3 regions of the Rhizobium sp. L9 genome follow, and region 2 is predicted to be linked to each of the others. Evidence: riboswitches for the same ligand, from Rfam matches in the RefSeq annotation. Region 2 holds a riboswitch; each other region holds the start of a gene.

Evidence for each region. Region 2 has a riboswitch for cobalamin ahead of nrdH (glutaredoxin-like protein NrdH). Riboswitches for the same ligand answer to the same signal wherever they lie in the genome.
Region 1: another riboswitch for cobalamin. It lies ahead of bluB (5,6-dimethylbenzimidazole synthase); the one in region 2 lies ahead of nrdH (glutaredoxin-like protein NrdH).
Region 3: another riboswitch for cobalamin. It lies ahead of CO660_RS03400 (CbtB domain-containing protein); the one in region 2 lies ahead of nrdH (glutaredoxin-like protein NrdH).

What each region holds. Positions count from the first base shown of each region.
Region 1 covers NZ_NWSZ01000012.1:12,074-17,252, forward strand. The annotation lists gene CO660_RS13835 (NAD+ synthase) at 1-349, shown strand, start outside; gene CO660_RS13840 (TolB family protein) at 483-1,310, shown strand; gene CO660_RS13845 (3-deoxy-7-phosphoheptulonate synthase) at 1,307-2,371, opposite strand; cobalamin riboswitch at 2,653-2,839, shown strand; gene bluB (5,6-dimethylbenzimidazole synthase) at 2,881-3,570, shown strand; gene CO660_RS13855 (DUF2865 domain-containing protein) at 3,574-4,674, opposite strand; gene CO660_RS13860 (YciI family protein) at 4,954-5,179, shown strand, end outside.
Region 2 covers NZ_NWSZ01000048.1:17,197-22,375, forward strand. The annotation lists gene CO660_RS31030 (heavy metal translocating P-type ATPase) at 1-2,133, shown strand, start outside; cobalamin riboswitch at 2,343-2,567, shown strand; gene nrdH (glutaredoxin-like protein NrdH) at 2,828-3,049, shown strand; gene nrdI (class Ib ribonucleoside-diphosphate reductase assembly flavoprotein NrdI) at 3,063-3,464, shown strand; gene nrdE (class 1b ribonucleoside-diphosphate reductase subunit alpha) at 3,443-5,179, shown strand, end outside.
Region 3 covers NZ_NWSZ01000003.1:315,927-321,105, forward strand. The annotation lists gene CO660_RS03385 (acetate/propionate family kinase) at 1-435, opposite strand, end outside; gene CO660_RS03390 (bifunctional diguanylate cyclase/phosphodiesterase) at 574-2,145, opposite strand; gene CO660_RS03395 (histidine phosphatase family protein) at 2,620-3,168, opposite strand; cobalamin riboswitch at 3,225-3,374, shown strand; gene CO660_RS03400 (CbtB domain-containing protein) at 3,400-3,609, shown strand; gene CO660_RS03410 (CbtA family protein) at 3,724-4,458, shown strand; gene CO660_RS03415 (hypothetical protein) at 4,512-5,081, shown strand; gene CO660_RS03420 (sulfite oxidase-like oxidoreductase) at 5,066-5,179, opposite strand, start outside.

The DNA.
Region 1 (5,179 bases), on a different contig from region 2:
CAACGAGAATGTGCCGCCGACTGCGCTCGGGCCGTCGGGCGAGGTGATCCCGCAGAATATCATCGACAAGGCACCCTCGGCCGAGCTTCGCCCGGACCAGAAGGACCAGGATTCGCTGCCGCCCTATCCCGTCCTCGACGATATTCTCGAGTGCCTGGTGGAGAAGGAAATGGCGGTCGAGGAGATCGTCGCGCGCGGCCATGACGTCGCCACCGTCCACCGCGTCGAGCACCTGCTTTATCTTGCCGAATACAAGCGCCGGCAATCGGCGCCGGGCGTGAAGATCACCAAGAAGAATTTCGGGCGCGACCGGCGCTATCCGATCACCAACCGGTTCCGGGATCGCTAGCGCAATCGGGATCGCTAGCGCAATCGGGATCGCTAGCGCAATCGGGATTGCTGACGCGATCGGGATCGCTGACGCAATCGAGATCGCTGACGCAGCTCGATCGCTGACGCAATCGACACATCAGGGAGGCAACATGCGCAGCTCGGTCGAGATCTACAATGTCAGGACGGGCAGGGCTCGCGAGGTCTGGCAGACGGACAGGCTGGTGGAAGCGCCGAATTTCTCGCCCGATGGCTCCTATCTCCTGCTGAACGGCAACGGGCTGCTCTTCCGGCTGCCGCTCGATGGCGGCGAGGTGGTGAAGGTCGATACGGGCTTTGCCGTCAATTGCAACAATGATCACGGCATTTCGCCTGATGGCACTGAGATCGTCATCTCGGACAAGACGGAGTTCGGCAAGTCGACGATCTACATCCTGCCGGTCGAAGGCGGCACGCCGCGGCTCATCACGCAAAACCAGCCGTCCTATTGGCATGGCTGGTCACCGGATGGCCGCCAGCTCGCCTATTGCGGCATTCGCGACGATCTTTTCGATATTTATACGATCTCAGTCGACGGCGGCGTCGAGACGCGGCTGACGTATGGCGAAGGCCGCAACGACGGGCCGGATTATTCCGCCGACGGCCAATGGGTCTATTTCAATTCCAGCCGCACCGGGCTGATGCAGATCTGGCGCATCCATCCGGATGGCACAGGCCTCGAACAGGTGACGTCGGACAATCACGGGAACTGGTTTCCCCATCCATCGCCCAAAAACGACAAGGTGCTGATCCTGTCCTACGATCCTTCGGTCTTTGACCATCCGCGCGATCTCGACGTGCGGTTGCGGCTGATGGATATGGACGGCGGCAACCTGAAGACGCTGTTCGAGCTTTTCGGCGGGCAGGGCACGATCAACGTGCCCTGCTGGTCACCTGATGGTGACGAGTTTGCCTATGTCAGGTATTTTCCGGCGGCTTAAGCCGCTGCCGCTCGGCGCCGCCTGCGAGCGGCGTCCGCCAGATCTTCCAGCACACTCACCGACATATCCCAGTCAATGCAGCCATCGGTGATGGACTGGCCGTAGACGAGCGGCTTGCCGGGAACGAGATCCTGGCGGCCGGCAACGAGGTTGCTTTCGATCATCATGCCCTTGATGTGGTGATTGCCCGCGGAGATCTGTCCGGCGACGTCCTTGACAACCCGTGGCTGGTTCATCGGATCTTTGCTGCTGTTGGCATGGCTGGCGTCGATGAGGATGCGCGGGGTGACCCCGAGTTTCAGGCATTCCGCTGTGACGGCTCCGACATCGGCCGCCTCATAATTCGGCCGCTTGCCGCCGCGCAGAATGATGTGGCAGTCCTCATTGCCCTTTGTCGAGGCGATTGCCGCCTGTCCGTCCTTGGTGACGGCCGGGAAGTGATGCGGTTGTGAAGCGGCCAGGATCGCGTCGATCGCGACGCGAGCCCCGCCGTCGGTGCCGTTCTTGAAGCCGATCGGGCAGGAGAGGCCGGAGGCGAGCTGGCGATGGATCTGGCTCTCGGTCGTGCGGGCGCCGATCGCACCCCAGCTGACGAGGTCGGCAATGTATTGCGGTGTGATCGTCTCGAGGAATTCGACCCCGGCGGGAAGGCCCATCGCGTTGATGTCGAGCAGCAGCCTTCTGGCAATTCTCAGCCCTTCCTCGATACGGTAGCTGCCGTCGAGATGCGGGTCGTTCATCAAGCCCTTCCAGCCGACTGTGGTGCGCGGCTTTTCGAAATAGACGCGCATGACGATTTCCAGATCACTGGAGAAGCGCTGTCGCTGCTCGGCCAGCCGCGCGGCATACTCGCGTGCAGCAACCGGATCGTGGATGGAGCAGGGGCCGATGACGACGATCAGGCGGTCGTCTTCACCCTCGAGAATCTTATGGACCGCGTGGCGGTTGCTGGTCACCGTCTCGCTGACGGCGGCGGTTCGGGGGATTTCCGCGATGACATCGGCGGGTCTGGTCAGCGGGGTGATCTCGAGAATACGCAGATCATCGATGGTGTCGGGCACGGCATGGCTCCTGTTTGGTCATACCGTGCGGAACAGAAAAGCCGCCAGGTAGACTAGCGGCTGTTCGGGTTGTCGTCGCGTTGAATTCAGTTACGCACAGACCCGCATCCGCTGGAAGCAGCGGTACGAATAAAATCGCGAGGAGGCGTAGGCTGAAGTCGTCGACATTCCGCGTATGTAGCGTCGCGGCCGCTCATTGTCACGCAAAATTTGCGAGGCGAAATCACGGGTTCGCCTCTTTAAGGCTGACGTGCCGACGCTTGCCTCCGTTCCGATTTCCTGAAATAGATGCGCCGTCAGGTGCCCGCCCTCGAGGCGGGAGAATCGGGAATCCGGTGCAAGGCCGGAACGTGCCCAACGCTGTAAGGCCGACGTCTGCCGCTTCATCACGCCACTGGCTTTGCCGGGAAGGCTGCGGCAGATGGATGAAGCCGAGTCAGAAGACCGGCCTGGCGAGATAGACCCAACCCGCGCGGACGGCGGGCGGTTGCGTTGTTGGGGATTTGACGATGCGACCCTCTTATGCGGATGCCCTTTCGGCGGCATCCGGTTTTTCCATGGCCGAACGTGAAGCCGTCTATCACGCAATCATGACGCGGCGTGACGTGCGCAGCCAGTTCCTGCCCGATCCCTTGCCCGACGATGTCGTGGCGCGGCTCCTGACCGCCGCCCATCATGCGCCGTCGGTCGGCTTCATGCAGCCATGGAATTTCATTCTCGTGAAAAGTGCAACCGTCCGCACCCGCGTGCGCAACGCCTTTGCCGTGGCCAACGAAGAGGCAGCTTCGATGTTCGAAGGCGAGCGGCGGCAGGCCTATCGATCCCTCAAGCTCGAAGGCATCGTGGAGGCGCCGCTCGGCATATGCGTAACCTGCGATCCCACCCGCGGCGGCAGCGTGGTGCTGGGACGGACGCACAATCCGAGGATGGATTCCTATTCGACCGTTTGCGCCATTCAGAATCTCTGGCTCGCGGCCCGCGCCGAAGGGGTCGGCATCGGCTGGGTCAGCATCTTTCATGAAGGCGACCTGAAAACAATTCTCGGCATACCGGAGCATATCGAGGTGGTCGCCTGGCTCTGCGCCGGCTTTGTCGACCGTCTTTATGACGAACCGGAACTTTCGGTCAAAGGTTGGCGGCAGCGGCTGCCGCTCGAGGAACTCGTTTTCCACGACGGATGGGGACGCAACGACCCGTAGCAATTACTGCTGCTGTGGTTGCGGACCCGGCGTCGCCGGATTGGCAAGGTCGATCGAGCCCTGGTCGCCGGCAAGGAATTGCGGGCCGACCTGACGAACCTTGTTCTGCGTGGGGTCGTAGGGACGTTCGGCAACGGATGGCTGCGGCGGGGCTGATGCTGCCGCAGTATCTTTCGTCGGCGGTTTAGTGCGGACCGTCGTGATCGAGCCCTGCTGCGGCGGTTCGCTCAGGGCCTGCTTGCCGCGCATCTCCTCGTAATAGGCGGTGAGATTGCAGGCGCAGGAATTTTTCTCGCCAGGCGCGCGGTTCTTGTAGACAAAAGCGTTCTTCATGGCGCTATAGGGCGCGCCCGTTGCGACCGAGATCATGTTCGAGGAGTCGGTGCTGGTCACGTCGCGATAGAAGAGCTCGGTTTCAATGCCGGGGCACATCTTGGCGCAGGTCTGGGCATCGCGGCCGAAATCCACCGAGGTGGTATTTGAGCTGATCGGGAAGAAGCCACCGTCGCAGCTGCGCACGCAGATGGTGCTGATCGGTGAAAACATTTCGGCCCTCGGCAGGCCGTAACGCAGATCGGTCTCTTCACCGCCGCCGAGCGGAATGAAGGTATCGGTGCGCATCGCCTGTTCCTCGACACTCGGGGCGGGGTCGTCTGCGCTACGCTCGGTCGGGGCATAGAAATTGTCGCTGTTGCAGCCGTTGCGTTCGAGTGCCGCCGTCAATTCTCGGCGCGCGTCGTCACTGCCGTCGCCGTGGTTGCGCAGCTCGTCGCGGCGCTCCTGGAGATAACGGATATTGTCGATCATCCGGGCTTCGGCGTCAGAGAGTTCGGCGCAAAAGTCGGCGTTGTCACTGCCAATCACGACCATGCTGCCTGAAGTGCATCCGTTATTGCGCAGATCGTTGCGGACCTTGCGCAGCTCGAGGTTCTGCTCGGCCATGGCATTTGCATATTGGCGCGCTTCCGGCCCGTTATTGCTACCGATCGATCGTGGCAGGTCGGCAAGGCGACCGCGCAAGTCGTTGCAAATAGCGCTGGTCTGTGCTGCGGCCGGTGATGCCAGCGCAAGCATAAGAGCAAGAGACAGATTTCGGCGTTTCACGGCGTCGTCCGGGAATGAGAAAGTGTCGATCGGTCAAAGGTGGCGTCCATCCGCCGTACCTTGTCTCTTAACGTGTTTCTCTTAATAAGCTTGGATCAATTCCTAGCGCATTTTCGAGATTTTATCCAGAAGATGCGGGTATTCTTCCGTGAGGTAAGTCGGCACTCGTTGCATCCGGAGGCGGACACTGCAGCCGTCACCAGCAGTTCCCTTCTTCATCCGAATTGTTATTCTCGGCGCTCGTTCCCGCGGGGAATTGGTTTCACTGAGGATAAAGCGATGCGCTACATGCTGATGCTGCATGCGGACGAAACTGCCGGGAGGTCCATAGCGCCTCAGGACATGGGGCGCTTCATGGAGCAGATGTATGCCTATCAACAAGCGCTGGAGAAGGCGGCAGCATTTGTCTCCAGCAATGCGCTCGTCAGTTCCTCTGAGGCCAGTCTCGTTCGTGTTCAAGGAAACGAGGTCAGCGTTTTGGACGGCCCTTATGCCGATGTTCGCG
Region 2 (5,179 bases):
GTCTCAGTCTCGGTGGTGACAGGCACCATGACCATCCGGCATGACGGCAGCAGCGATCTCAAGGCGGTCGAGAAGAAGGTGACGGGGCTTGGTTATTCCGTTTCGCCCTTTGCCGGAAATGCGACGCCTGCGCGTGAAGACCGCCGGCACCATCATCACGATCATGCCGCTCATGGCCATGGAGATCACGACCATGCCGGGCATGATCACGACCATGCCCATGACGAGAAGGAAATCGAAGGCTCGCATGGGCACGACGATGCACCGATGACCGGTCCCTGGTGGCGGAGCAGGAAGGGCCGGCTGACCATTTTTTCGGGTGCGGCGCTCGTTGCCGCCTATGCCGTCGGCCATCTGGTGCCGGCGGTCGCGTCCTACGCCTTCATCGTCGCCATGCTGGTCGGTCTGGCTCCGATCGCGCGGCGCGCTGTCATGGCGGCATTCTCCGGCACGCCGTTCTCGATCGAGATGCTGATGACGATCGCCGCCGTCGGCGCTGTTATCATCAATGCCGGCGAGGAAGCGGCGACGGTCGTATTCCTGTTTCTCGTCGGCGAGTTGCTCGAAGGCGTGGCGGCGGGCAAGGCGCGTGAAAGCATACAGTCGCTGACGGCCCTGGTGCCGAAGACCGCGCTGCTCGAAGACAATGGGCAGATGCGAGAGGTGCCGGCTGAAAGCCTTGCCGTCGGCACGGTTATCATGGTTCGCCCCGGCGATCGCATCTCTGCCGACGGCGTCATCGTATCAGGCGAGAGCGCGATCGACGAGGCTCCGGTGACGGGCGAGAGCACGCCGGTGCGCAAGGGCGTCGACGCCGTGGTCTATGCCGGTACGGTCAATGGCGATGCGGTGCTGAGGGTTCGCGTCACGGCGGCTGCTGCCGACAATACTATCGCCCGCGTCGTCAAGCTGGTGGAAGAAGCGCAGGAATCGAAGGCGCCGACGGAGCGCTTCATCGAGCGGTTTTCGCGCTACTACACGCCGGGTGTGGTCGTCGTTGCCGCGCTGGTCGCGGTCGTTCCGCCGCCGTTCTTCGGCGGCGCGTGGAGTGAGTGGATCTACAAGGGTCTTGCCATCCTGCTGATCGGCTGCCCTTGCGCCCTCGTCATCTCGACGCCGGCGGCGATCGCGGCTTCGCTGTCGGCGGGCGCGAGGCGCGGGCTGCTGATGAAGGGCGGTGCGGTCCTGGAGACGCTCGGCAAGGTGACGATGGTCGCCTTCGACAAGACGGGCACGCTGACGGAAGGCAAGCCTCGGGTGACCGACATCCTTTCCTTTGGATTGGGTGAGGCGCAGCTCCTGTCGCGCGCGGCGGTGCTCGAGCAGGGCTCCAGCCATCCGCTGGCACAGGCGATTCTCCACCGCGCCAAGGCGGACGGCGTGCCCGTGCCACCCGCCTTCGAGCTGGAAGCGCTGCCGGGCAAGGGTGTCACCGGCAAAATCGGCGGCGAGGCAGTTGATCTCTTGTCGCCGCCAGCCGCCCGCGAGCGGGCGGCACTTAACGCGGAACAGGAGGCGCGTATTGCAGGGCTCAATGATGAGGGCAAGAGCGTGTCGGTGCTGCTCGTCAATGGCGCTGCGTCCGGCCTGATCGCCATGCGCGACGAGCCGCGCGAGGACGCCGCGGCCGGGCTCTCGGCGCTCAAATTGGCCGGTGTCAAGGCGATGATGCTGACCGGCGACAACAAGCGGACGGCGGCAGCGGTCGCAGACATGCTCGGCATCGACTGGCGGGGCGAGATGATGCCCGAGGACAAGCAGCGGGTCGTCGGCGAATTGAAGCGCAAGGGCTTCATAGTCGCCAAGGTCGGCGACGGCATCAACGACGCGCCGGCGCTCGCCGCCGCCGACATCGGTATCGCCATGGGCGGCGGCACCGATGTGGCGCTGGAGACGGCCGATGCCGCCGTGCTGCACGGGCGCGTTGGCGACGTGGCGCGAATGATCGCGCTTTCGCAGCGGACGATGCGCAATATCCTCGAGAATATCACCATTGCACTCGGGCTGAAGGCTGTCTTCCTGGTGACCACGATCATCGGGATCACCGGGCTCTGGACGGCGATTCTCGCCGATACCGGAGCCACCGTGCTGGTTACGATCAACGCGCTCAGGCTGCTCCGCGTAGAGGAATAAATCCTTTCCTCTTCGGAGCGCCGATTAGGGCCGATCCGGAATCGAAAACCGCAGAGCCGGCTACAGGCCGGCTCTCGTCGTTCAGGCCTTCTCCACAGTTCGTTTTGTTTAAGACTTCATTATCCATGTTTTTCACAGGAACGCAGTGATTTCAAACCTGCCGTAACGCAACGCACAAACCATCCGTTGACGTGAATTTCGATTCGCGTACTATATCTAGTGTTCAAGGTTCCTTCGATTCGTGAGGATCGCGGGCTAAGACGGGAATACGGTGCGTCTCGCCATGAGGGTGGGGCAAGGCCGGAGCTGCCCCCGCAACTGTGAGCGGAGAGCAACTGTCCGATTTCGGGTCACTGGGGCATGATGCCTCGGGAAGGCTGGGCAGGTGCTTCGACCCGTGAGCCAGGAGACCTGCCTTGAATGAAACGTCCACGGGCGGGGTGTCCGGAAGGTCGCGTGCATGCAGCGGAATGATCCGCGCTGTTGCGCTGCCCCGAACGACCGCATGAGCACTTCGGGGTTTGAAGTCATGTCGAGAGCATCAAGGCCGGCGCCCGCGCACATCCTGCGAGGGACCAAGTCAGGCGTTTAAAGCGCCAACCTTGCCAGATCACTATCAAGCATTTCCCCGGACGCCGCATGGCGCCCGATCCCAGTCCTGCGTCCTGAATTCATTGACTTCACGAGGAACATGATGAGCGTTACCGTTTACAGCAAGCCGGCCTGTGTCCAATGCACGGCCACTTACCGCGCCCTCGATCGCCTGGGCGTGGATTATGAGATCGTCGATATTTCCGAGGATGCCGAAGCGCTCGATCGCGTGCGTGGCATGGGCTACATGCAGGTTCCGGTCGTCGTTGCCGGCGAGCAGCATTGGGCGGGCTTCCGCCCCGACATGATCAGCGCGCTCTCCTGACCGGAGAAAAGGAGTGGGGCTGATCGTCTATTATTCCAGCCGATCCGGGAACACCCATCGTTTCGTCGAGAAGCTGGGATTGCGCGCGGCGCGCATTCCCCTCGGCGCTGAGGCCATCCACATTCGCGAACCCTATGTGCTGATCTCGCCTACCTATTGCGGAAACGGCGGTAAAGGGGCCGTGCCCAAGCAGGTGATCCGCTTCCTCAACGAGGCGGAAAACCGCTCCAACATCCGCGGCGTGATTGCTGCGGGCAACAGCAATTTCGGCGAGACCTATGGGCTCGCCGGCGATGTCATCTCGAAGAAGTGCCAGGTGCCGTACCTCTACAGGTTCGAGCTCCTGGGAACTGCCGATGATATCGCCAACGTCAAAGACGGGATGGGACGATTTTGGACACGGGAACAAATCTGACGCGGGACGCGGGCGCAAAACCGCTGAAAGCGGCCGAAACACTCGACTATCATGCACTGAACGCGATGCTGAACCTCTACGACGACGAGGGAAAGATCCAGCTCGACAAGGATCGCGTGGCGGCCAAGCAATATTTCCTGCAGCATGTGAACCAGAACACCGTGTTCTTTCACAATCTTCGGGAAAAGCTCGATTACCTCGTCGCGGAGGGCTATTACGAGCAGGAGGTTCTCGACCAGTATTCCTTCAATTTCGTCCGCGACCTGTTCGATCAGGCCTATGCCAAGAAATTCCGGTTTCCTACCTTCCTCGGGGCTTTCAAATATTACACCAGCTATACGCTGAAGACCTTCGACGAAAAGCGCTATCTCGAGCGCTACGAAGACCGCATCTGCATGGTGGCGCTGGCTTTGGCGCGCGGCGATGAGGCCCTTGCTCGCGACATAGTCGACGAGATCATTTCCGGCCGCTTCCAGCCGGCAACGCCCACCTTCCTCAATGCAGGCAAGAAGCAGCGCGGCGAACTCGTTTCCTGTTTCCTGCTGCGCGTCGAGGACAACATGGAATCGATCGGCCGGTCGATCAATTCGGCGCTGCAGTTGTCGAAACGCGGCGGCGGCGTGGCCCTGTCGCTGTCCAATATCCGCGAGGCGGGCGCGCCGATCAAGCAGATCGAAAACCAGTCCTCCGGCATCATCCCCGTCATGAAGCTCCTGGAAGACAGCTTCTCCTATGCCAATCAGCTCGGTGCGCGGCAGGGGGCGGGTGCGGTTTATCTGAACGCCCATCATCCCGATATCATGCGCTTTCTCGACACCAAGCGTGAAAACGCCGATGAGAAAATCCGCATCAAGACGCTGTCGCTCGGCGTTGTCGTGCCCGACATCACCTTCGAACTCGCCAAGAACAATGAGGACATGTACCTGTTCTCGCCCTACGACGTGGAACGGGTCTACGGCGTGCCTTTCACCGAGATTTCGGTGACGGAGAAGTACCGGGAAATGGTGGCGGACGCCCGCATCTCGAAGAAGAAGATCAAGGCGCGCGAATTCTTCCAGGTCATCGCCGAAATCCAGTTCGAAAGCGGCTACCCTTACATCATGTTCGAGGACACGGTGAACCGCTCGAACCCGATTGCCGGGCGCATCTCCATGAGCAACCTCTGCTCGGAGATCCTGCAGGTGAGCGAGGCGAGCGACTATCATGACGACCTTTCCTACAAGCATCTCGGCAGGGATATTTCCTGCAATCTCGGCTCCCTGAACATTGCTGCGGCGATGGATTCGACCGACTTCGGCAAGACGATCGAGACCTCGATCCGGGCGCTGACAGCGGTGTCCGATATGAGCAATATCTCCTCGGTTCCTTCAATCGAGAAAGGCAATGACGAGAGCCATGCGATCGGCCTCGGGCAGATGAACCTGCACGGATACCTCGCCCGCGAACGCATCTTCTATGGCTCTGAGGAAGGCGTCGATTTCACCAATATCTATTTCTATGCGGTGACCTATCACGCGCTGCGTGCCTCCAATCGTCTGGCGGTCGAGCGTGGTGTGAGCTTCAAGGGGTTCGAGAATTCGAAATACGCTTCAGGTGACTATTTCGACAAATATACCGAGCAGGAATGGAAGCCGGCGACCGAAAAGGTGCAGGCGTTGTTCGACAAATCGGGCATCCATATTCCGACACAGCAAGACTGGGTGGCGCTGAAAAAG
Region 3 (5,179 bases), on a different contig from region 2:
CTGGACAAGATGCGGCTTCAGATGGCGGAGCGCGCGGATGAAGCGCAGCGCTTGCGGCTGGTGCAGGGGCGCGAGCGGGATCAGCGCTTCGATCCCATCGGTGGCGGCGTCATCAAGCGCGACGGCGCTCGTGAAGCGCTCGCCGCCATGGACGACGCGGTGGCCGGCTACGGCCGCCGCTGCCATATCGAAGTGATCGGCGAGACGCGTGAAGGTCTCGTCGATGACCCGGTGCAGATCGTCCGTCACCTCCGCCTTCAGCGGCATATCGAATGTCTGCGATCCCTTGGTCAGGACAAGCGAAAGCGGCTCGGCGCGGAGATCGATGACGCCCTTTCCTAGGTGTCGTGCATCGGCACCATCAATCGAGAAGACGCCGACCTTCACCGTCGATGAGCCGGCGTTGAATGTCAGGAGGAGGTCGGTGGATGACATGTCTTCAGAGACTCCGCACAGTCGTCACGATGACCGAACTTAGCGCCGAAACTCCCGCCGGAAAGGCATGGCCGCCCGAGCGCCACATGCTGACGGTGCGTGGCAGCCTTGGGGCAGTTTTGTCGAATTACGCGAGGGTCAGGCGGTTGACGCCAGATTGGCGTTGCGATCGCGGATGAAGATGCTCGCCTCGGCGGCGGGCATCGCCTTACCGAAAAGATAGCCCTGGCCGATGTCGCAGCCGAGCTGCAGCAGGAAGGCAAGCTGGCCATGCTCCTCGACACCTTCCGCAGTCGTCTTGATGTTGAGGCTTCTGCTGAGGCCAAGCATGGCGCGGACGATTTTTTCCTGCCGTTCGTCATCGCGATAGGTGGCGATGAAGCTCTTGTCGATCTTGATCTTGTCGAAGCGGTAGCGGGCGAGCTGGGCAAGGCTCGAATAGCCCGTGCCGAAATCGTCGAGAGCGATCTGGATGCCGGCCGCATGCAGCTCTTCGAGAATGATGGCGGCGATAGCGGGATCCTGGATCAGCGCGTTTTCGGTGATCTCAATCTCCAGGCGTTGCGGCGGCAGCCGGCTTGCTGAAAGGACCTTGAGGATGCGGGAGGCCAGCAGCCTGTCTTCCATCTGCACCGGCGACACGTTGAAGGACAAAGTGACATGAGCTGGCCAAGTGAGCGCATCGCCGCAGGCCTGCGCAAGGAGATCCTCGAACAGGGCGGTGATCATCCCGGTCTCCTCGGCAATGTCGATGAAAACAGGCGGCGAAATATTGATACCATCCTCGCCGACCCAGCGCGCGAGGGCTTCGAAACCGCAAAGCTGGCCAGTTTTCAAATCAATCAAAGGTTGATAGAAAGGCATGATCGCCTTGTCGGCGATTGCCGCGCGCAGCCTGCTTTCCAGAGAGGCGCGTTCCGTTACCTTGTCCTGCATCGAAGCTTCGAAGACGAGATAATTGTTAGGGCCGCGTGATTTGGCCTCATACATGGCCAGATCCGCACGGTGGGCGGCGTCTTCCAGCGGCTCGCTGCCCTCAAGCCAGCGATCGTAGCCGACGCTGGCGCCGACTTCGACGGCAAAGCCATCGATATGGATCGGCCGGGTGACGGCCTGGATCAGCAACTTGGCGAAACGCTCCTCGCGCTCTGCCGTCAGGGAAAAGGCGACGATGATGAATTCGTCACCGCCGAAGCGGTAAACGCAATCCGCGTTGCCAAGCGCGCAGATGCGTCTGGCAACTTCGACCAGCAACACGTCGCCGCCCTTGTGGCCGACGAGATCGTTGACTTTTTTGAAGCCGTCGAGGTCGACGGAGAAGATCGTGACGTTGTCGTCCCATTCCTCGATCTCGGCCTCGCCGCTTCTGACCGGCCGTGAGAGGATTTTGCGCTCGAAGGCGTAGCGGTTCGGCAGCTTGGTCAGATGGTCGTGGGTTGCCGTCCAATCGGCCTTAGCCTGTTCGGTGGCGCGCAGCTCCATTTCCTTGCGCAGGTCGGCGATGCGCAGCACCGAATAGATGAAGCTCATCGCGCCAGCGATGCCGAGAGCCAGAACGAGCTTATCCGCCCCGTACTCGCCGAAACTGGTCATGAAGGAGACGAGGCGGTCGTCGAAGTGCAGCACCGTGCCGAGGATCCAGAGGGTTACTCCGAAAACCACAACCGACACGCATTGCCTTCCGGCCCTGCTTCGAAAAAACGCAGGCATTATCGCATTCTCCATCTCCACCCTCTGCCGGACTATCACGAAAATCTGAAATGTTCGTTGAAACCATAAGGCGAATTGTTGGAGGTGGCAGCCCGTCCGTTGCGGTGCTGTCCGGACCTCGGCTGCGCTACGGCGTTTCGCTGGTGCTGCTTGGAAGATTAGAGGATGTCCGGATTCAAGACGAGGGGAGCCCCACGAAAGAACGAGGGCGAGCGTGCTGTCGCATCGCTCGCCCTGTCTCGCTCTTCAGGCGGTGACGATCAGCAGCGGAACGCTGACGACCAGACCGACCATAACTAAGGTGAGCGTCACGACCCTCATCAAGCGCAGGCGCCGCGTACGCTCCCCACTCCAATCATATGCCATAGCTTCCGTCTCCTTGGGACAAGGAAGTAGTCCCGGTCAGACCCGGTTCAATAGAGATGACGCGATTTGCTTGCGTAAGGCTGGATAGTATGAGGGATGTCTAATTCTCTAGAGGCGCAGCGACCAGCGCTGTCCATTGCTGGTCATCCGAACGACCACCAGCGGCTCGACATCGACGAGCCAGAACGAGGGGAGGGGAGCCTGAAGCACATGCGCAATCGCTGTTCTTATAATCGATGCGTGGGTGACGGCTATCACATGACCGCCGAGCGTGGATTGTTCATCCATCCAGCCGGCGACGCGCGTCCGCAGACCGAGAAAACTGTCGCCGCCATGTGGGGCGGCTTCCGGATCGCTCATCCAAGCCATGAGGTTCTCCGGCTCTTCGGTGCCGATTGCCGCAATCGGCCTGCCGGCCCAGCGGCCATTGTCGCAGTCGGCAAGCCGCTGTTCTATTTGAGCGTCGAGACCGAGGGCTGTAGCGGTCTGGCGGGCACGCAAAGCCGGGCTCGTGACGATCCGGTCGGCGCGAGGCAGGGCGGTCATCCGGCCGGCTTCTTCAGCGGCCTTGTCTTCCAGCGGCTCATCCAGCGGGAACAGGGCCTTGCGGCTCGCCGCCGTGGCGCCGTGACAGATCCAGGTGAGGCGGGTATTCACGGTTGTTCCGATCTTCGCAATATGGTGGGGACGACCCTTCGCCGGCGTCTCGAAGTTTCGTTGACAGTCTCTTCGGCGTCCAGATATAACCGTGCTGTTGCGGGTTTGGAAGCCGGTGGAAATCCGGCGCGGTCGCGCCACTGTGACCAGCGTTTCGAAGTTCTTTACGCTGGAAGTCAGACCCTGCCGCACAACACTCTTTCGACTGAACGCGTCATTCCGGAGGGATACATGTCTGACACCACTTTCGCGCCCGTTGCGGCACCGGCGCCAATCCCTGTAGGGGAAATCCTGCCCTGGGCGGTTTTCGGCGGCCTGCTGATGCTCATCGTTCTTTATTTCGTCGGCACCGAGGAAGGCGCGATGGCGCTGTTCAACGGCATGTATGTGCACGAATTCGTGCATGACGGCCGCCATCTGCTCGGCTTTCCCTGCCACTAAAGCGCATCGCGATCTTTCAGATTCGCTTTTCGCGCTTTAGGTCTTTGTTTACGCATGTCGTTATCGCAAAACCGCTGCACACTTTTGCGCGACATGCTTAGGGGGAATATTGACATGGTTGGAAAGCTTCTGCTTCGCGGCATGCTCGCGGGCCTGATTGCTGGTATCCTCGTTTTCGCTTTCGCCCATATCTTCGGCGAGCCGCTGGTCGATGCGGCAATCGCCTTCGAGGAGGCGAGCGCCCAGGCGGCGGGCGAAGCTGCCGAACCTGAAATCGTCAGCCGGGCCACGCAGGCTGGTCTCGGCCTTTTCACCGGCGTCATGGCCTACAGTATCGCCGTCGGCGGGCTCTTTTCGCTCGCCTTCGCCTTCGTACATGGCCGCTTCAGCAGCCTCTCGGCGCGCGGCACCTCGGCCGTTATCGCCATTGCCGCCTTCGTGGCAGTGGTGTTTGTTCCCGGAATCAAATATCCGGCCAACCCCCCGGCGGTCGGCAATCCCGAAACGATCGGCGTCAGGACCGAGCTGTTCTTCCTGATGATTGTCGTTTCGCTCGCCTCGCTGGTTGCCGCGGTCGCGCTGTCGCGCCGCCTTGGCGAGCGCTTCGGTCTCTGGAACGGCGCGATCATCGCCGGCATCGCCTATCTCGTCTTCATCGGCTTCGTGCTTTATCTGTTGCCGCCGATCAACGAGGTGCCCGAGAATTTCTCGGCGATGGTACTCTGGCGGTTCCGCACCACCTCGCTCGGCATGCATGCGATCCTTTGGGCAACGCTCGGTCTGGTTTTCGGAGCGCTGGCAGAAAGGGGTCTTGCCGCCAAGAGTGGACTGCGGCCGGCGTTCCGGTGATGCAGCATATTGGCAGGTTTGCTTTTCTCGGTCTCATCGCGAGCCTGTTGCCAATGTTTATCGGAAATGCTTTCGGCCATGGGAGCAGCTCTGGCGGCTCCGATACCGGGCTCGATATTCCGGCAATTTCCCACGGCGAGATGGCGATCATTTCGGAGTATCGCAGCAGCATCAGCATGCTGGCGTCACGGGCGGCCGATACGAACGAATCGTTCCGGCGTGTCCTGAACTACGCCGAAATCCAGTATTCCTATTGCCTCTGGGGTCGGATGCCCGGCAGCGTGACGGACGAGGAGAGCCCGTTCAACCAATGCGCCCATGCCTATCTCGCGGCGACGAAAGCCGTGCTGCTGGCGATGCGTGAGATGCCGCGGGAGGCAACCGCGGCGGGCGAAATCATATCGGCCATCGACGCCGAGATGGCGGGTCGCGGGCTTGCCTTCATTACCTGCCAGTTCAGCGGCGAGGCATTCAATACCGCCAATATCATCAAGCCGAGTTGGAGCAAGGTGCCGCTTCATCCTGCCAGCATGGCGTCCCTGACGGGGTTGGCCGCCATGTTGGGGCTTGCCATCCTGACGCTTCGCCGCTTCCTGCGGCCGAAGGCTCAGTCGTCGGAATAGCGCTGCTCGCGCCACGGATCGCCATACATATGGTAGCCGTTCTTTTCCCAGAAGCCTGCCTCGTCGGCGGCGAGCAACTCGATGCGGCGCAGCCATTT